Regions from separate parts of the Exiguobacterium sp. s11 genome, predicted to be linked through region 3. Evidence: a T-box and tRNA genes for the amino acid it is inferred to sense, from the RefSeq annotation. Region 3 holds a T-box; the other regions hold tRNA genes.

Region 1 (6,594 bases), on a different contig from region 3:
AACAGTCAAGTCCTCGCGACCATCCTAGTCGTCGCGTTGCTCATCAGCTTCGTTGGAGGGCTCGGAGCCAAGCGGATTTTACTCTCAACGAAAGTGAGACGAAAACAACATGACACAGTCTGATAAAGAAATACTGATACTAGACTCAGCGATGGCTTGCTTTTCTGAACTCGGTTATAAAGGTACGACGATCGAGCGTGTCGCTCGACGCGCTCATGTCGGGAAACCGACCGTCTACCAACTGTTTGAAAGTAAACTCAATTTGTTCGAATCGCTCGTAACCCGTGTGCTGCAAGAGATGAAAGAAGAAGCAGAACGCGCTTACGTCGAACATGCGACGGTAGAAGAAAATAAGCAAGCAATGATCGATGCTATCGTCTATCATCAGCAACAACATTTGTTCATTCTTCAAATCATTGAAGAAACACGTAATCTCAAATTACAAGAAATGCAGGAACTACGGACACGTATCGAACGGCATGTCGTCGAATATCTTAAAACGCTCCTTGAGACTCGCCTTGGACAAAATGATCGTGACGTACCAGTAGATGTCACAGCATTTCTGATTTTCCGGACGTATATCGCATTGATTGCCGAATGGCCATCGATTGCGCATCCACTTGAGCTCGATACGATTCGTCGTGCCATGCTACGTATTTTATGAATCAAAAAACCGCCGGTCAGTGGATCGGCGGTTTTTCATATTCTCGATTCTTTTCTAAATTCCGTGCCGTTTGACTAGAAGTAACTGTTTTTTCATCCTTCAAAGTACCAAATAACCAATCTCCCACCGGATTCGATACACCAAACCAATAGTGTTCATTTTTGAAATGATGTAACAGATGCGTCTTTTTCATCCATTTCCCAAAGCGTGTTCTCGGTTTCAGCGGAACGTGTGCCACGTAATGTTTCCATTCATACACAAGCAACATGACGATCAATCCACTCGCGGCTGCAGCTGTCGAAACGACAGATTGCGTCAGAAAATAGGTCAGCGCCGCAAAGAAACCAAGATTCGGCAAGGAATACCAGACCGGTAAAAACAACAGATGCAGTTCATTCGGATGCGCATGATGATCGTAATGAAGTCGTTTCAATAATTTTCGTCCAAGCACATTTTTAGGCGGTGGTAAATGGAACAAAAAACGATGCGTCAAATATTCACTGAAACTAAAGACGATCAATCCAAGACAAAAGAACAGTAAAATTGACCAATGAAACGGCTGAGCAAGGACATAACTACTGACCGCAATCAGTAATACGAGCATGATCAAAATATCCGGAAACAGAAAAAAACGACGATAGATATTTAACATAGGTGCCTTCCCCTTTCTCTTTCGTTACAGCATATAATCGTACGTTCATCGATTCGTCACGTTTTTTACTTCAAGTCGTGTAATCATTCTCGCTTCCTCCCTTATACTAAATAGAGAATGGAGTGATGATCACTTTGAGTTTATCGACCGGAATCATCTTCGTGTTACTCGCCTATACACTCATGTCGCTTTACGACATGTGGCAGGTATACCGGATAACGAGCAAACTTTGGATGTTTGTATTGTTTCTTGCAACATTAATCAGTCTCATCGTTGCCTTTTTTGTGGTCCCTGTCCTTGCTCTATTCTTTTACTGGTCACGCCATCCATTGAAACGAAACATCGGTATCGTATTACTGATTGTCGTATGTCTCATCTCAATCATGACAAAACTGTCGTCTTGATTGAATTCCTTCATGAACTACTCATGAAGGTTTTTTCATGTCCTACTACCGAAGAAGAGTCGGCGCATCAACTCACGTTCCGGCATCTCCGTCGTATTGAGGACGTCTAAAAATGGTCGATCATCATATGAAAGCTTCAGGATTTCTGAACGGACTTGATCCTTCTCCCAATCAATAATTGCTACTGGAGCAATAGCTGTTTGCTGACATCCAAGTGCACCTGGATTAATAAAGAGCGTTTGCTCTGTCTCGACTTGTTGCGCTGGATGATGATGACCGAAACCAATGATCCGCGCCTCACTTCCAGCAAACAAGGCGGATAAGTTATCTTTTGTTCCATCCATTGCTTGCTTTAAGGGTTCTTCACCAATCTTCTTCGTCTGATCGGCATAAGCATAGTGCGTCAGGTGCATCGATTGTTCCTGATGCATGACATTTAAAACACGTGGTAAACGTTCCAAATACTTTTTATTTTCTTGTGTCAACGTATCCACGATCCATTGGTGGTGCTCTTTCGCATGGCGGTAACTATCGGGATAGGTCTCCCCATGGATTAAAGCAAGGACACATTCATCATGGTTCCCAGAAATCGTTTGAATATCAGGTCGTTGCTTCAATAGATCAATGACTTCATTATGTTCTGGTCCAATGCCGACAAGATCACCGAGACAATAGACGGCATCGATATCTGATTGTTGATCAAGATAGGACAAAACCGCACGCAAAGCTGATGCATTGCCGTGAATATCTGTAAAAAGCATGACTTTCATGTAAACGCCTCCATTGTTGGTACATTAGGATTTCCAGATGATACCGTGAATTCCTGTCAGATTTCAGGAAAAAATAAATTGTCAGAAAATATTGATTATTATTCAAGAGCATGTTAGGCTTAGAAAAATTCACAGAGAGGGGCACGATCAAATGATTCCGACGCAACAGCCATTTAACCAAGCCGGACGACTGATTATTCTATGCATGAGGGACTGAAAACTTTTCCGATGATGAAACGGAAATGATTTTTGGGCCCTTCTTTCGATGCATCGAATGAGGCGCCCGCACAGAATGAGTGGCGCCTATCCCAAAAACGGATAGGCTTTTTTCATGGCAAAAAATAGAGATAGATAGAGAGAGGATGACAACGTTGAAAGAATATGCGATGGATCGAATGGTAAAAGTATCAGCTGGAATGGCAAATGCCGTTCTTGTAACACTCGGTGTCGGACTCCTGATTGAGACACTCGGAAATCTTCTACATATCCAAATGCTACTGACGATTGGTGGTGTCGCAAAAGTACTACTCGCCCCTGCACTTGGTGCCGGTATTGCCTTTCAGCTCGGAGGAAATACACTTGTTCTGTTCAGCGCGATGATCGCAGCGACGATCGGTGGTGCCGCTCTTCAATCAACTGCTTCTGGACTCGTTCTTGTACCCGGTCAGCCGATCAGTGCGTTACTCGCAGCTGCCGTCGCTGTATACGTCGGAAAACGCATGACTGGAAAAACGAAATTTGACATGATGGTCATCCCGATGAGCGCTGTCCTTGCTGGCGGCGTGACTGGAATCGGTGCTGCTGCCGTCACGACACCACTCCTTACAAAATTCAGTGCCATGATCACAGCATCCGTTGAATCATCTCCAATCGCAACTTCTCTTGTCATTGCACTCATCTTTAGTGTCTTATTGATGTCTCCTGCTTCGTCCGCTGCACTCGCTATCGCTTTGCAACTTGATCCTGTAGCAAGTGCCGCTGCACTGATTGGCTGTTCCGCTCAATTCGTCGGCTTCACGTTGATGGCATACCGTCAGACGGATCCAGGTGGTTTGATTGCTTCATTCTTTGTAACACCTAAAGTACAATTCCCGAATATCGTTAAAAATCCACGTCTTGTCGTTGCACCGTTTCTCGCAGCGATGATTTCAGCTCCTGTCGCGACGCTTCTTCTCTCTTTGAAAGTACCGTACGAACTCGCAGGACTTGGATTAAATTCGATGATTGCCCCACTCAATATCTTCGTCAACCAAGGTCCTCAGGCGTTCCTCGTCTTCTTCTTGACTGGTGTCGTTCTACCTGGCGTCTTGACGCTCGTCTTCTATCGATTGACGACCGTCGCAGGGTGGACGAAGCGTGGCGATCTTCACCTCGAAATTCAATAAAACAATTTACCTCCCTTCCAACTATTCCTGATTGATTTCGGGAATAGTTTTTTAACGCAAAAAAATCGCTCCTTCGAAAAGGAACGATTTCGGTATGATTCTGACTGGGCTCGAACCAGCGACCTCTACCCTGTCAAGGTAGCGCTCTCCCAGCTGAGCTACAGAATCATGCTGTGTTGTTACTGGGTATGTTTTTATTATAGCAGCATATCGAAAAGTGTAAAGCCTTTTTCACAAAAAAATTCATCTTTTTTCAAAAAGATCTTTTTAAATAAAAACAGTTTTAAAGTTGCGGGTTCTATGAGTGTCCTCTACTATGTAAATAAGCACATATAAAAGAAAGGAGCGTTCATATGAACTTTTTAACCCGATTTAGTTTGAAGAACTCGGTTGCTGTCTTCATCATTGCAATCCTATTGATTTTAGGAGGCGTGTATTCCTTCTCACAATTAAAAGTCGATCAGTTCCCGGAAATCGAGTTTCCTCAGATTTCAATCGAAGCGGTTTACCCTGGTGCATCTCCTGACGACGTCGATAAACAAGTCGTCTCAAAGCTTGAAACTTCCCTTAAAGGAATTGAAGGGGCTACCAAGCTAACGAGTTCTTCTTATGAAAGTATCGGTATCTTAAACATCGAATTCCCGTTCGATACCGATATGGATAAGGTCGAACAACAAATCGATGCTGCCATCCAAGATGCGAATCTACCGGAGGAAGCAACGACGAAATTAAATCGTCTGTCATTTGGTTCATTCCCGATCTATAACATCTCTTTCTTTAGTAAGGATGGTAAAGACATCGAAAAAATCCTAAAGGAAGATATCGAACCTGAACTTAATAAGATTCCAGGAATCAACAGCGTTTCGGTTGGTGGCTATAAGGATGATCTCGTTCAAATCACCGTCGATAAGGAGAAAGCGACGGAAGCGGGTCTCTCGCTCTCAAGCATCAAGGAACAAATCAATGGAAAGTATGTCTCGTTCCCATCTGGTCAACTATCAGAAAACGATTCGAAAATTCCGATTCGCGTTGAGGAAAAACTAGAAAATCTAGATAAACTAAAAAATCTACAATTGACACCTGCTGCAGGTGCGGCTAGTTCATCAAGTAACGGTCAAACAGGTGGTTCATCTGCTGGCGGTCCACCACAAGGGGCAACGCAAGGACCACCAAGTACAACAGGTGGTGCAGCTGCAGATCAGGCTTCTGAACCTGTAGAACCGATTCGCCTAGAGGATATCGCAAAAATCGAAGCCGTCTCACAACAAAGTGAAAAAACACGTTACGATTTAAAAGATTCCTTATCGATGGCGATCACGAAAAAACAAGATGCCAATACGGTCGAAATCGCAGATGAAGTCACGAAGATCCTCAATAAATATGACGACCAAGTCGACTATACGATTGGGATTGATTCAGCGAAGGATATCGAGGAGTCCGTTGCGACACTCGTCAAAGAAGGATTACTTGGTGCCCTCTTCGCATCACTCGCTGTACTCTTATTCTTGCGGAACATCCGCGCGACGATCATCGCCATCGTCTCGATTCCATTGTCATTACTCATCGCCGCTATCTTCTTGAACTGGCAAGATATCTCCCTGAACATCATGACACTTGGTGGGATGGCTGTTGCAGTCGGTCGTGTCGTCGATGATAGTATCGTTGTCATCGAGAACATCTTCCGGCGCGTCCGAAAATCCGAATCTGGTATGACGGATGAGATCATCGAACAATCGACAAAAGAGATTCTAAAAGCAATCACGTCATCGACGCTGACGACCGTCGTCGTCTTCCTACCGATTGGATTTGTCGGTGGGATTACTGGTAAGTTCTTCTTACCGTTCGCTTTGACGATTATTTTCTCATTACTTGCTTCACTACTCGTTGCGATCACGATCGTACCGATTCTCGCGAAGTTTGCCTTCAAAAAGGTACCAGCAGAAGAAAAAGAAGGCGCTCTCCAACGTTGGTATGGCAAGCTGATTGAAAAATCACTCTCGCACAAGGCGATTATCTTGGTCGTATCGTTCATCCTTCTCGGTGGTTCCCTAGCGATCGTACCGCGTCTCGGCTTTACGTTCATTCCGAACGAGGCATCGAAGACCTTGACGGCATCGCTTGAACTTCCGGCTGCGACATCACTTGAAAAAACAAGTGACGTCTCGTTTGAGATGGAAAAAATGTTTGATAAAGAAAAAGCCATTGCTGACGTGACGACTTCTGTCGGAGCGCGTGACTTCACGACAGGCTTACGTCTCGATAATAAAGCAAGTTACTTCTTGAATCTAAAAGACGGCGTAAACGTCGAGAAAACGATCAAATCACTTGAGACACAGATGGAAGACATTGCTCAAGATGAAAACGTCGATGTCAAAATCAGTGTGGCTGAACTATCGACAGGTGGTCCTCCATCGAATAACAACGTCGATGTCGACTTGTTCTCGAACGATCTCGAAGCCCTTCAAGAGGCGGCAAAACTCGTCGAGGATAACATGTCGAAAAATAATGATTTGAAATATATCACGAACAACTTCAGCGAAAAACAAAAGCAGTATCTCGTAGAAATCGATCCTGAGAAAGCAAGTGATCGTGGACTATCTGGTTTCCAGATTCTCGGTACCGTCAACGATCAAACGAAGCCAGTCACGGTCGGAACGCTCAATCTCGATAATAAGGATCAAGACGTACAATTATCTTATGAAGAAGGACTCGTCTCGAA
Region 2 (6,594 bases), on a different contig from region 3:
TCGATGATGACACCAATCCAAGTGAATTGGAATAAGAGAATGATCGCAACGGATGCGGATACAGTCTGAAGACTTTGATAGTACAGATAACCGGTTGTACCACTTGAGATACCGATCAGCATGAGCAGACCAGCTGTCTTGAGATCGAGACGAAGATTTTTCGTAAATAAGGCAAGTCCGAAAATCATCAGCCAGCCGAAGAAAAATTGACTACCTGAAACGGCTGCTGAGTTAAATCCAGCGGCATAAGCGAGTTTGACGATCGTTGAGAGGACACCATAACTGATAGCGCCAATCAGAACGAATAAGGTTGCTTTTGAACGATGCATGAATAAATTCCCTCCATTTTTAATAAAAACCACACAAAAAAGGTTGCAACAGGGCCTTGTCCAGGTTTTTTGGACAGGGTTTGGTTGCAACCTGTGTGATTTATTGAGTTGATGTGTCGAGCAAACGATACAGCCGGGTTTTCGTTTGATTATACTGAACGGTCAGCGCATTCCACTTCTTTAATGACGCGGTAGCTTTCCGTGTTAAACGATTTAAATCCGCTGTTGACTCATCAATCTTAACGAAATCCGGTTTTTTCGTCAAGCGTGAAAGCACTCTCTTTTCAGCGTCCATCGCTTGTCGATACGTTTTCGAGAACGTTTGAAATGTCTGCTCGCGTTCCTTGATGATTGTCACTAAGGCAGTTCCTTCTGTTTTTGCTTTACCATCAAGTTTGTTGACAGCATCCTTCAATTCTTCAAGATCGAGTGCAGCGTACGTTTCCTTACGTAACGTTTCTTCTTGTTTCAATAAAGCAAGCCGTTCGTCATTTAAGGCTTCTAATTCCTCTCGTTCATTTTGAGAGCGTTTGATTTCTTCAGCACCTGCATCAAGAACGGCTTGGTACGTATTAACTGAAATTTCATCCTTACGAGCACGTTGATCAGCTAGCGTGAATGCTTTCTCTTCACCTTTCACTTGTTGCTCTAGCTGTTCATGAAGAGAGGCTGGTGAATCGTTGGAACAGGCAGCGAGTCCAAAGCTCGACAGGAACAGTACTGCTACGAATGTTTTTTTCATCTGGATAGTAACTCCTTATAAATTCGAGTGTTGCGCGAAGTTGTACGGAATATGGAAATCTTCATCATAAATCGCGAATTGATAGCCTTTTTTCTGAAGTCCGGCAACAATGGCTGGAAGTGCTTTGATGGCTTGTGGTTGTTCATGTAAGAGAATGATTTCAAACGGACGCTCTGCTCGCCGAATGACCGTATTCGCTACTTCTTTTGCACTATCTTTGTAATACCAGTCCATTGAATCGATTGACCAGTCCCACACGCGGAAGTCTGCTGAATGAATGGCAGATGCCATTTTTTTCGTGATGCCTGGATCAGAGCCATAAGGTGGTCGTGTCAAATGTGGTGTTAGCTTCGTCAACTCATGGATTTTCTTCTGAACACTTTGCATCTCTGAGACATACTTTCCTTTTTCGTACAATGTATCGTAATCGTGTGTTTCCCCGTGTAATCCGATATAGTGTCCAGCTTTAGCAGCAGCTTTGACTTCTTGCGGAAAAGCATCTATTTGTGTTCCGAGATAAAAGAAAGTGGCACGAGTCTGAAGTTGATCCAATGTTCGAAGTAAGTCCGGTGTTAATGCGGATGGACCATCCTCGAATGTTAAATAAGCGACTTTTTTCGTCACACCATTCCATTTTTCCACGCGTGCTTTTTCCATATTGACGACAGGGACTTCAGTAATGGATTTACCTGTCGTAATGGATTGTTGTTCAGGAGTAAATACGTATCGATAAGCGATATATCCCCCAACTCCGAGAAAGACAAGTGTGAGAAGTAAGAAGAACCGAGGGAAAAACTTTCTTTTTTTTGTACGCGGTCGTGGACCGAGTTCGCTAGCGTGGCTTGAGGTAAATGGATCCATCGTTGTCTGTCGCTCCTTTTGTCAAAAATATCATATACAGATAATGTAACATTCTGACTGTTTCTTTTGTAACAAACAGATGACAAAAAGATGACGAAAAATCGATTTTTCTAAAAAATATCGATTTATTTAGAAGAAGTTTGTAAGAAATAAAAAAACAACCACTGAATAAGTGATTGTTTCATGTGTTATTAGTGTTCTGTTACAGCACACTCATCGCATTCCGTTTGATAGGATTCACATTGTTCATCCATCTCTTTTCCGCAATGGGCACACGTCTTGACGGGAAGTTCACGATAGAATGCAGCAGATGCTTCTTGGTAAAGGGGTTGTTCCATGTGTTTTTCCTCCTTCAAAATAAACGCAATGATCTTTTTTCTTGTTTTTATTGTATTAGTACAGAGGTTTAATGTCAACTGTTGTTTTATAACAGTAAATTCGTTTGAAGTATTGATAGAGGACAATAAAAAAGAGACATGCTACGATATCTAAGTAATCTGATAATAATAAGGGGGATTTACACATGACACAGGCAACACTTGATACAATGCGTGTCTTAACAGAAAGACGTTCGGTTCGTCATTACGACGAAACGTTCAAACTTTCAAAACAGGAAGTGGAAGAACTATTAGAATGGACGACAGCGGCGCCGAGTGCTTGGAATTTGCAACACTGGCATTTCACGGTCTTCCATTCAGAAGAAGCGAAGCAACAGCTTGCACCGATCGCATACAATCAGCCGGCTATCACTTCGGCTTCAGCAGTCATTGCGATCTTAGGTGATGTTCAAGCTAATCGAAACTACAATCCGGTGTACGGTCCAGCAGTAGAAGCAGGTGGCATGACAGAGGATTTATTTGATTCGATCAAGGCACAGGTAGAAGGCGCTTATCAAAGTGAAGCCTATGGGCGCGATGCGGCAATGTCGAATGCGAGCCTTGCTGCGATGCAATTGATGCTTGCGGCAGAAGCGCGTGGATTATCAACACTCGCAATGGGTGGATTCGATCATCAACGTTTTGCGGAAACGTTCATTACCGAGTCACGGTATGTACCGGTCATGTTGATTGCTGTCGGAAAAGCGGTTGAAGATGCGAAAAAGCGTCCGGCACTACGTTTACCGATTGATCAAGTGTCGACCTTCCTGTAAGTCATTCAAAATGGAGGAAGCGGGGTTCAATTCCTCCATTTTAATTTTTTTATTTTTTTTCAGAAAAAGACTTGTCAGCCTTTTAGTTTCTTGATATATTAATACATGTCCTAGCAAGTACATAACGTACTGCAAACATGATTCTGTAGCTCAGCTGGGAGAGCGCTACCTTGACAGGGTAGAGGTCGCTGGTTCGAGCCCAGTCAGAATCATACCGAAAGCCCGCTTTTCCTTTATAGGAAAAGCGGGCTTTTTTTATTATTTCTTTATCTCATCCTCTGTGACCCATTTATGGTTTTTCACCATCTCTCCACCGTCCGTCGGTTCATAGTTCACCATGTAGACCGTCGTTTCCTTTACTTCATCAATCGTCGCTTTTGCTCCATCCATACCTTTCATATGATCCGCTTTGACAGTCGTTTCATCACCAACTTGCAGTGGCTTAGTTGGAACGGGATCGAGTTCTTCCTGAATGACCCATTTATGATTTTTCACCATCTTTCCACCAGTAGTCGGTTTGTAACTGATCGCATAGACGACGGTATCGTAAGCTCCCGCAATCGTTGCTTTAGCTCCGTCCATACCGTCCATATGATCCGTCGTCAACGTGACGTTTCTTCCTTTCGGATAAGTCGGATCACTGGCTTCCTTTAAACCGGATGGTAGCTTTCCGTCGCTCGAATGCATCATATCTCCATGAGACATATCGTGTGAGTCACTATTACTTCCATCGTTATTGGCGGATCCACATGCACCGAGCCAAAGCGTAGAACTAAGAGCAAGTGCGGTTAATGTCAATGATTTTTTCATATAAAACCCTCCTGAAGTCACTAGTCTTCTTTACTATACCCAGCGTATGTGCAAATCGTGTGCAGATGAGGTGACAGTTTTGTTTGTCAGCGTCGATCGTGTTTTTTTCGCTATACTAAAGTGAAGAGAAAGGGAGGAAATGTCATGCGTCGTATTTCATACTCGGTCGGAGGAATCGTGCTTGCGGCATTTTTAATTTGTGGCAGTGTGTTGTTTGGGACGTTGTATTATCAGTTATCTCAAACACGAACGCAGGAAGTAGTGGACGGTTTATTGAACCGAGGAAATACCCATCGTGATGTCCTTGTCGATTCCTATGACCAAACGACAATGCGCCATGTCAGCATGATGGAAGCAGATTCATCTTTTACTGTGGTGATCACTGATGCAGATGGAAAACAACTCGAAGCGTCACGACCTTTGTCGAATGAGATGAAAAGTGTGCTAGAGCATACGGATTTCGATTACCGTCAACAAGGAAAAATCGTGACGATGCGTGACTTTTTAATGACGGACAGTCCCATTACCATCGACGGGAAACATCGGGGGCATGTCTTCATGTTCGCTTCTAAAGCAATCGTAGATCACGTACTTGATCCGTTGAAACAGCAGTTTTTCCAAGTGGGTCTGCTCGCACTATTATTAGCAGGTGCGGCAAGTATTTGGACGACCCGACTCATCTCTCGTCCGTTGATTCAGATGGAAAAAGCGACGGCACGCCTATTAGATGGAGAAGGTGGAGAGTTGCCGATTGATCGACAAGACGAACTGGGACAATTGGCGCGTTCGATTCAGCAATTAAAACAGGATCTCGATTTTTTGAATCGAGAACGATCCGAATTTTTAGCAAGCGTATCTCATGAATTACGCACACCATTGACATATATAAAGGGATACGCGGATATTCTCGAACGCCAAACGTTGACGCCGGATGAGCAACAACGCTACATTACGATCATTCGAGAAGAAAGTCAGCAAATGAATGAATGGATTGAGCAATTATTTTGGCTAGCACGCATTGATGCGAATGCTTTTATGATGGAACGAAAACCTGTCGATGTCGAAGACTTGATTCATCAAGTGATACGATTGATGCGTCCAGACATCGAACAAGAAAATGTTTCGTTCGAGATAGAAGGTGAGCGATTAGAAGTGATGGGTGACGCTCAGCAGCTCCGTCAGATGATCGTGAATATCATTGAAAATGCACGACGACATACGACGTCGGGAAAAATTATCGTTCGTTATGGTGTCAACGCAGTAGGGGCTTTCATTCAAATCGAAGATACAGGAGAAGGAATCGCTGCAGAATCTTTACCTCATGTAACGAAACGGCTCTACCGAACGGAAGCATCTCGTTCTCGAAAACATGGAGGAACTGGAATCGGACTCTCCATCGTTGAAGCAATTGCTCAGACACATGGAGCAGAATTGAACATCAAGAGTCAGCTTGGACATGGAACACAAGTGACACTGCAGTGGAAGGAGAAATAAAATGCCGCATGTATTGATCGTAGATGATGAACCAAGAATGCTTGAACTGCTCAAACTGTATATTCAGCCGTATGGGTACACGTGTCAGCTTGTAGATTCTGCGCAACAAGCTCTTGATCTCTGCCGTCAGCACGTATTCGACCTGATTTTACTAGATGTCATGATGCCGGATATGGATGGCTGGACATGTTGTCGTCTCATTCGAGAACACTCTAACATCCCAATCTTGATGGTTACGGCTCGGAATCAGCGGGAAGACATCATTCGGACACGAGAAGTAGGAGCGAATGATTACATATCAAAACCGATTCAAGAAGGGGAACTGATCGGGCGAATGGAAGTTTTATTACAGCAACAGTATGATGGTCTATCCTATGACCGGGAAAGCTATCGTTGTAGTTACCTCCAACAAAAGATTTCGTTAACGAAGACGGAGTTTGAGTTGTTAGGTGTATTTTTAGATTCTCCACGACGTGTTTGGACACGCGATCAACTAACGACGATGTTATGGGGAGCGGAAGCGTCTGTAGACGAGCGGACGATCGACTCGCATATCAGACATTTAAGAGAAAAACTACGTGTTTGCGGTTTTCCGATTGAACAGCATCTCGAAACAGTTCGCGGAATCGGATACCGATGGACACACCAATAAAGGGGAAAATCAAAACATGACGACACTCTATTTCGTACGGCACGCACACTCGACATATTCACCAGATGAACGGAAACGACCACTTTCCGATAAAGGACGAGCAGATGCGATACGTTTACTTGAAACGTTTCAAGAAATTCCAATCGACAGGTTCTACAGCAGCCCGTATCAACGGGCGATCGAGACGATTGCACCGCTTGCAGAGGCACGTCAACAACCAATCATTGAGGTAGAGGAACTACGAGAGCGATTGTTAGCACCGGGAGAGCTTGACGATTTTCAAGCAGCGGTCACATATGTATGGCAACATCCGAATGAAAATCCGTATGGAGGCGAAACGAACAACGAAGCGTCGCAACGCATTCGGCCATTCATCGACGAACTAGTGGAGAAGCATCCTGACGAAATAGTCGTTCTTGGAACACACGGAAACATCATGGTGTTACTCTTAGAAACATTTGATTCGACGTTTGATTACGCATTTTGGAAATCCTTACCAATGCCAGCCGTATGTCGAATGGATGTGAGATTAGGAGAAAAGGCGGACATTCATGTC
Region 3 (6,594 bases):
GCACAAATGACGGCGTTCGCTGCATTATGGACTTGATGATGACCTTCGAGACCTAAGCGTGTCTCCGGAATCCCATCATATGTCGCCCAAGTTCCTGTCTCTTTCAGACGGTAACGGATGATCGCTTCCTGACTCCATTTCAACGTCGCATTTCGGTCACCGCAATACGCCATTAACGGTACCGTCAGCTCTTCCTGCAGTTTTCCGGCGATGACCGGTGTCCCTTGTTTGATGATCCCGAACTTCTGTAAAGCAATCTCTTGGAGCGTATCTCCGAGAATCGCTTGATGATCGTGCCCGATCGACGTGATGATCGCTGCGACCGGCTTCTTGAAGACGTTCGTCGAATCATACAATCCACCGAGTCCGACTTCATAAATGACGAAATCGGGACGAATCTGATTAAAATAATAGAAAGCAAGTCCCGTTAATGCCTCGAACTCAGTGACCGTACCGAGTGCCGGATCGATATGCTGGATGGCAGCTTGAACAGCGATCGCAGCGGCGACGAGATCATCTTCTGCGATCGGTACCCCGTTCAACATAATCCGTTCCTCGAACTGAATGATATACGGCGACGTGAACGTCCCGATGCGTAATCCTTCCGCAATTCCCATCTCACGTAAGAACGCAACCGTCGATCCTTTCCCGTTCGTGCCAGCGACATGAATCGTCGGAATCGCGTCCGGGTCAATCTGTAATTCCAGTAACATCGCCTGCATCCGTTCAAGACCTGGTTTGACGCCAAATGCTAGTAAGCTCGATAACCAATCCAATACATCTTCTCGCGTCCTCATGTTGTTCGCTCCTTTAAAAAAAGTGGCTCAAGGAAACTTGAGCCACTGCTGTAATTAGTGTGAGAGTTCGTTGATGCGTGCTTCGACAGCTTGACGTTTTTCCGTATAATCAAGTGCCTTCGCCTTTTCTTCATCAATAACATGTGCCGGTGCTTTGCCAACGAAGCCAGGGTTGTTGAGTTTTTTCTCGACCCGTTCGACTTCTTTCGTATACTTGACGAGTTCTTTATTCAAGCGCGCGATTTCTTCCTCGATGTTGATCAAGTCCGCGAGTGGGATGAACAATTCTGCTCCCGTTACGATCGCACTCATTGCTTTTTCTGGTGCTGGCATCTGTTCTTCGATTCGAAGTTCAGATGCGTTCGTGAACTTTTGCAAGTACGAGCTGTTTGACGACAGGTCGTCTTGAACACGTGCGTCATTCGTCGAGATGAACAGTTGGATCTGTTTCGACATCGGTGCGTTCACTTCCGCGCGGATGTTACGAACCGAACGGATGACGTTCTGAACCGCTTCGAATGCTGGAACGGCTTCCGGGAAGTCGAGTGACGCTTCACGTGTTGGCCATGCAGCACGTGTGATCGTCTCGCCTTCATGCGGTAAGTGTTGCCAGATCTCTTCCGTGATGAACGGCATGAACGGGTGCATCAGACGCATGATCCGATCGAGCGTATAGGCAAGAACCGAACGCGTCGTCTGTTTCGCTGCTTCATCTTCCCCGTTGAGCGGTAACTTCGCCATCTCGATGTACCAGTTACAGAAGTCTTCCCAAATGAAGTGATAGAGAATACGTCCCGCTTCACCAAACTCGTATTTGTCAGATAAACGCGTTACGTCGTCAATCGTCGTCTGTAGGCGTGTTAGGATCCATTTATCTGCGAGTGACTTCTCGCCTGTCAAATCGATCTGATCAAACGTTAGACCATCCATGTTCATCAAGGCAAAGCGGCTTGCGTTCCATAGTTTGTTCGAGAAGTTCCATGTTGCTTCGATCTTTTCCCAGTAGAAGCGGAGGTCGTTGCCTGGTGTTGATCCTGTCGTTAAGAACCAACGAAGAGAATCGGCACCATACTTCTCGATGACATCCATCGGGTCGATTCCGTTCCCAAGTGATTTCGACATCTTGCGTCCTTCCGAATCACGAATCAATCCGTGAATCAAGACGTCTTGGAATGGACGTTGTCCTGTGAATTCGTACGATTGGAAGATCATCCGTGATACCCAGAAGGCGATGATGTCGTAACCTGTGACGAGTGTCGACGTCGGGAAATATTTTTGATAATCCGCTGCGTCTTTGTTCGGCCAACCCATTGTTGAGAACGGCCAAAGCGCTGACGAGAACCACGTGTCGAGAACATCGTTGTCTTGCTCCCAGTTCTCGATATCGGCTGGTGCTTCCTTGCCAACGTATACTTCGCATGTTTCTTTATGGTACCAAGCCGGAATCCGGTGTCCCCACCAGAGTTGACGGCTGACACACCAGTCACGGATGTTTTCCATCCAGCGCACATACGTGTTCTCAAAGCGTTGTGGAACGAAGTTGACCTTGTCTGGTCCTTGTTGTTCCTCGAGTGCTTTTTGCGCGAGTGGTTCCATTTTGACGAACCATTGGAGTGAAAGATACGGCTCAACGATCGCGTCTGAACGCTCCGAGTGACCGACAGAGTGCAAGTGTGGTTCGATTTTGATTAGAACACCTTCTGCTTTTAAATCTTCAACGATTTGTTTCCGGCATTCGAAGCGATCCATACCTTCGTATTTCCCTGCGTTCTCGTTCATCGTTCCGTCTTCATTCATGACGAGGACACGTGGTAACTCGTGACGGTTACCGACTTCGAAGTCGTTCGGGTCGTGCGCTGGTGTGATCTTAACGACACCTGTACCGAACTCCATGTCGACATAGTCATCGGCAACAATCGGAATCTCGCGACCAACGATTGGTAACGTGATTGTTTTTCCGACGAGGTGAGCATAACGCTCATCCTTCGGGTTCACGGCGATCGCTGTATCACCGAGCATCGTCTCAGGACGTGTCGTCGCTAGTTCAACGTGACCTGAACCGTCCGTTAGTGGATAGCTGAAGTGATAGAACGCACCTTCTATATCCTTGTAGATGACTTCGATATCCGAGATCGCTGTTTTCGTCGCTGGGTCCCAGTTAACGATGTATTCGCCGCGGTAGATCAAGCCTTTTTCGTAAAGTTTCACGAAGACTTCTTGAACCGCTTCTGACAATCCTTCGTCAAGCGTGAAACGCTCCCGTGAATAGTCGAGTCCAAGACCGAGTTTTGCCCATTGTGCACGGATCGTTGACGCGTACTCTTCTTTCCATGCCCATGATTGCTCGAGGAATTTCTCGCGCCCCATTTCAAGACGTGATTGTCCTTCTGCCCGCAGTTTTTGTTCGACTTTTGCTTGCGTCGCGATACCGGCATGGTCCATTCCTGGTAGGTAAAGAACGTCGAATCCTTGCATCCGCTTCATCCGTGTCAGCATGTCTTGTAACGTTGTGTCCCACGCGTGACCAAGGTGCAATTTACCTGTGACGTTCGGTGGTGGAATGACGATCGTGTACGGCTCTTTTTCTGGATCCTGATCGGCTTTGAAATAGTCACCTTTCACCCAAAAGTCGTACCATTTTTCTTCCGTTGCCTGCGGATCATACTTCGTTGGCATTGATAATTCCTGCATCCTGATCGCTCCCTTTTTGTCCATAATAAAAACGGCTTCTCTCGTCCTATGCTAAGGACGAAAGAAAGCCGTTGCTTTTTTCCGCGGTACCACCTTAGTTCATCCACAATCGGATGCCCTCGAGCCACGTAACGTGTGGAGAACGGATATCGCTCGTAAGACTCACGATACCAGCTCGTGGGGTGACCTTCCTCCTGTTCGCCCGTCACATCTTTCAGCCAAGGATGTGTTCTCTACACCGGTACGAATACAGGACTACTCTTCCCGTCATCGCTGTTGCCATTTTCTTCTTTACTTATTTTAGCCGAGAGTTCAAGCAATCGTCAAGAACTGCTTAACGACCAAATTCAACTTGGAGTTCTTGGAACGTCAATTCGACGGCTTCGATCGTCCGCTCGATGTCTTCGTCCGTGTGGGCGATTGACAGGAAGAGACCTTCGAATTGTGACGGTGGTAAGAAGACACCACGCGCCGCCATCTTTTGATAATACGAACGGAACATCTCAAGGTTCGATGTTTTCGCTTTTTCGAAGTTCGTGACGCGCTCATCCGTGAAGAAGACACCGAACATCGCGCCTGCACGGTTCGTCGTCAACGGAATGTTATACTTCGCCGCAGCGTTCAGGTAGCCTTCTGACAAACGGCTCGCTTTCCGGTCGAACTCTGCATAGTGTTCTGGTTTCAATTGTGTCAATGTCGCTAGACCTGCTGCCATCGCGAGTGGGTTCCCGGATAACGTACCTGCTTGATAGATTGGACCTTGTGGTGCGATCTGCTCCATGATGTCACGACGTCCACCGTAAGCACCAACTGGCATTCCGCCGCCGATGACTTTACCGAGACACGTGATATCCGGTGTGACACCGAAATGTCCTTGGGCACAGTGGAATCCGACACGGAAACCGGTCATGACTTCGTCAAAGATCAGTAAGGCGCCGTTTTCTGACGTGATTTCCCGTAAGCCTTCGAGGAATCCTGGTTCTGGTGGCACGAAGCCCATGTTCCCAGCAGCCGGTTCGACGATGACACCGGCGATATCGTCGCCATGTTTTTCGAACGCGATCCGGACAGCGTCCAAATCATTGTACGGAACTGTCAGCGTCATGCTCGCGATTTGCGCCGGAACGCCTGGTGAATCTGGTAATCCGAGTGTCGCGACACCTGAACCTGCTTTGATCAAGAGCGAGTCACCGTGACCATGGTAACAGCCTTCGAACTTCAAGATTTTCGTCCGACCTGTGTAGCCACGTGCGAGACGAAGGGCAGCCATCGTCGCTTCAGTCCCTGAGTTGACCATCCGGACGACTTCGACCGACGGCACACGACTGATGACGACTTCCGCCATCGCTGATTCGATTTCCGTTGGTGTCCCGTAGCTCCAGCCACGCGTTGCTTGTTCTTGAATTGCTGACGTGACGATTGGATCGGCATGACCGAGAATCATTGGTCCCCATGACAAGACATAATCGATATATTCTTTTCCGTCGATATCATAGAGCTTCGATCCTTTCGCATGATCTGCGAAAATCGGTGTCATCCCGACCGATTTATAAGCACGGACCGGACTGTTGACACCACCCGGCATGAGCGGGAGTGCCCGCTCGAATGCTTCTTTTGATTTTGAGTTCTGGTTAATTAAGCTCATTTCGACCCCTCCAGGTAACGACAAATGTCTTTTGCGAAATAGGTGATGATTAAATCAGCGCCTGCTCGTTTAAAGCCAAGCATCGTCTCAAGGACGATTCGTTCTTCGTCGATCCAGCCGTTCAAGGCAGCGGCTTTGACCATTGCATACTCACCCGATACGTTATATGCGACAATTGGTAGATCGATTCGCTCGCGCACATCGCGAATGATATCCATGAACGCAAGTGCAGGTTTGACGATCATGAAGTCAGCTCCTTGATCGACGTCCGCTGTTGCTTCGCGGAACGCTTCGCGACGGTTTGCCGGGTCCATTTGATAACCTTTCCGGTCGCCTTCTCCCGGTGCCGAGTTCGCTGCATCACGGAATGGACCGTAATAAGCAGACGCATATTTAACACCGTAGCTCATGACCGGAATGTGACTGAAGCCGTTCTCGTCTAATCCTTGACGAATCGCTGCGACGAATCCGTCCATCATCGATGATGGCGCGATGACGTCGGCACCTGCTCGGGCTTGTGAGATTGCTGTCTTGACGTGAAGCGGTAATGACGCATCATTATCGACCGTACCGTCGGCGACGATTCCACAATGACCTGTCGACGTATATTCACATAAGCATGTGTCGGCGATGACCGTTAGCTGCGGGGCAACCTTCTTGACGAGACGTGTCGCTTCTTGAACGATCCCGTGATCGTGAAACGCACCTGATCCTTGCTCGTCTTTCAAGTGGTCGTGCGGGACACCGAATAAAATGACAGATTCGATTCCGAGTGCGACGACTTCTTCAATCTCAGCCGTCAGATGATCGAGTGATAAGTTGAAGACGCCAGGCATCGAACTGACTTCGCGTTTAATGTCTTCGCCTTCAGCGACAAAAATCGGATAAATCAAATCTGATTTATGCAACTGATTCTCGCGGACGAGTGACCGGAGTGATGCGGTATGACGTAAACGACGGTGACGTGCGTATTCTAATGTGTTCATGCTGATTCCTCCTCAATGATACGATCAATCATGCCGTCCACCGTGAATTCACGGGCGACATGGATCGGTTGAAGTCCGGCTGCTTTTGCTGCTTGCTCCGTGACCGTCCCGATGACGATGAATATCGTCTGTGGGGCTAACGGCGCAATCGCTTCGACAGCGGAAGGACTCTGCAGTCCAATATAGGTGGCAGTTCTGACAAGTGCTTCAGGTAGTCGACGGGTGACGGTTTCATAGGTGATGATATCTTCAATTGTGAATCGATTCAGTTTCCGTAACTGATCGACTGGTGCTTGACGCGACCGATTCCCACGCGCAAAAACGATATGATCGCCGTCAGACAAGTGTGGTCCGAGTTCTGCGACGAGTGCGTCTCCTGTAAAGGTCGACGGACAGAAGTCGGCCGTTCGACCGTACTTCGCAAGTGCGTCTGCCGTCTTTCGTCCAACGACCGCGATACGTGTTGCTGTTAATT

What was found. The T-box of region 3 lies ahead of KNQ12_RS04415 (valine--tRNA ligase). A T-box ahead of a tRNA ligase gene usually reads a tRNA of that ligase, here a tRNA-Val.
Region 1: it has a tRNA-Val gene. The T-box ahead of KNQ12_RS04415 (valine--tRNA ligase) is inferred to sense a tRNA for this amino acid. The anticodon was not compared.
Region 2: it has a tRNA-Val gene. The T-box ahead of KNQ12_RS04415 (valine--tRNA ligase) is inferred to sense a tRNA for this amino acid. The anticodon was not compared.

Annotation. Positions count from the first base shown of each region.
Region 1 is NZ_JACSNF010000006.1:82,062-88,655, reverse strand. Features, by position in the region: gene KNQ12_RS15415 (YhgE/Pip domain-containing protein) at 1-123, shown strand, start outside; gene KNQ12_RS15410 (TetR/AcrR family transcriptional regulator) at 110-664, shown strand; gene KNQ12_RS15405 (sterol desaturase family protein) at 681-1,316, opposite strand; gene KNQ12_RS15400 (hypothetical protein) at 1,442-1,720, shown strand; gene KNQ12_RS15395 (metallophosphoesterase family protein) at 1,756-2,490, opposite strand; gene KNQ12_RS15390 (PTS sugar transporter subunit IIC) at 2,853-3,875, shown strand; tRNA gene KNQ12_RS15385 (tRNA-Val) at 3,971-4,043, opposite strand; gene KNQ12_RS15380 (efflux RND transporter permease subunit) at 4,229-6,594, shown strand, end outside.
Region 2 is NZ_JACSNF010000006.1:70,906-77,499, forward strand. Features, by position in the region: gene KNQ12_RS15310 (EamA family transporter) at 1-329, opposite strand, end outside; gene KNQ12_RS15315 (YkyA family protein) at 430-1,071, opposite strand; gene KNQ12_RS15320 (polysaccharide deacetylase family protein) at 1,087-1,932, opposite strand; gene yhfH (protein YhfH) at 2,124-2,270, opposite strand; gene KNQ12_RS15330 (nitroreductase family protein) at 2,456-3,082, shown strand; tRNA gene KNQ12_RS15335 (tRNA-Val) at 3,222-3,294, shown strand; gene KNQ12_RS15340 (YdhK family protein) at 3,341-3,892, opposite strand; gene KNQ12_RS15345 (HAMP domain-containing sensor histidine kinase) at 4,037-5,386, shown strand; gene KNQ12_RS15350 (response regulator transcription factor) at 5,388-6,038, shown strand; gene KNQ12_RS15355 (histidine phosphatase family protein) at 6,055-6,594, shown strand, end outside.
Region 3 is NZ_JACSNF010000001.1:791,629-798,222, forward strand. Features, by position in the region: gene KNQ12_RS04410 (bifunctional folylpolyglutamate synthase/dihydrofolate synthase) at 1-797, opposite strand, end outside; gene KNQ12_RS04415 (valine--tRNA ligase) at 852-3,488, opposite strand; T-box leader at 3,539-3,768, opposite strand; gene hemL (glutamate-1-semialdehyde 2,1-aminomutase) at 3,823-5,133, opposite strand; gene hemB (porphobilinogen synthase) at 5,130-6,119, opposite strand; gene KNQ12_RS04430 (uroporphyrinogen-III synthase) at 6,116-6,594, opposite strand, start outside.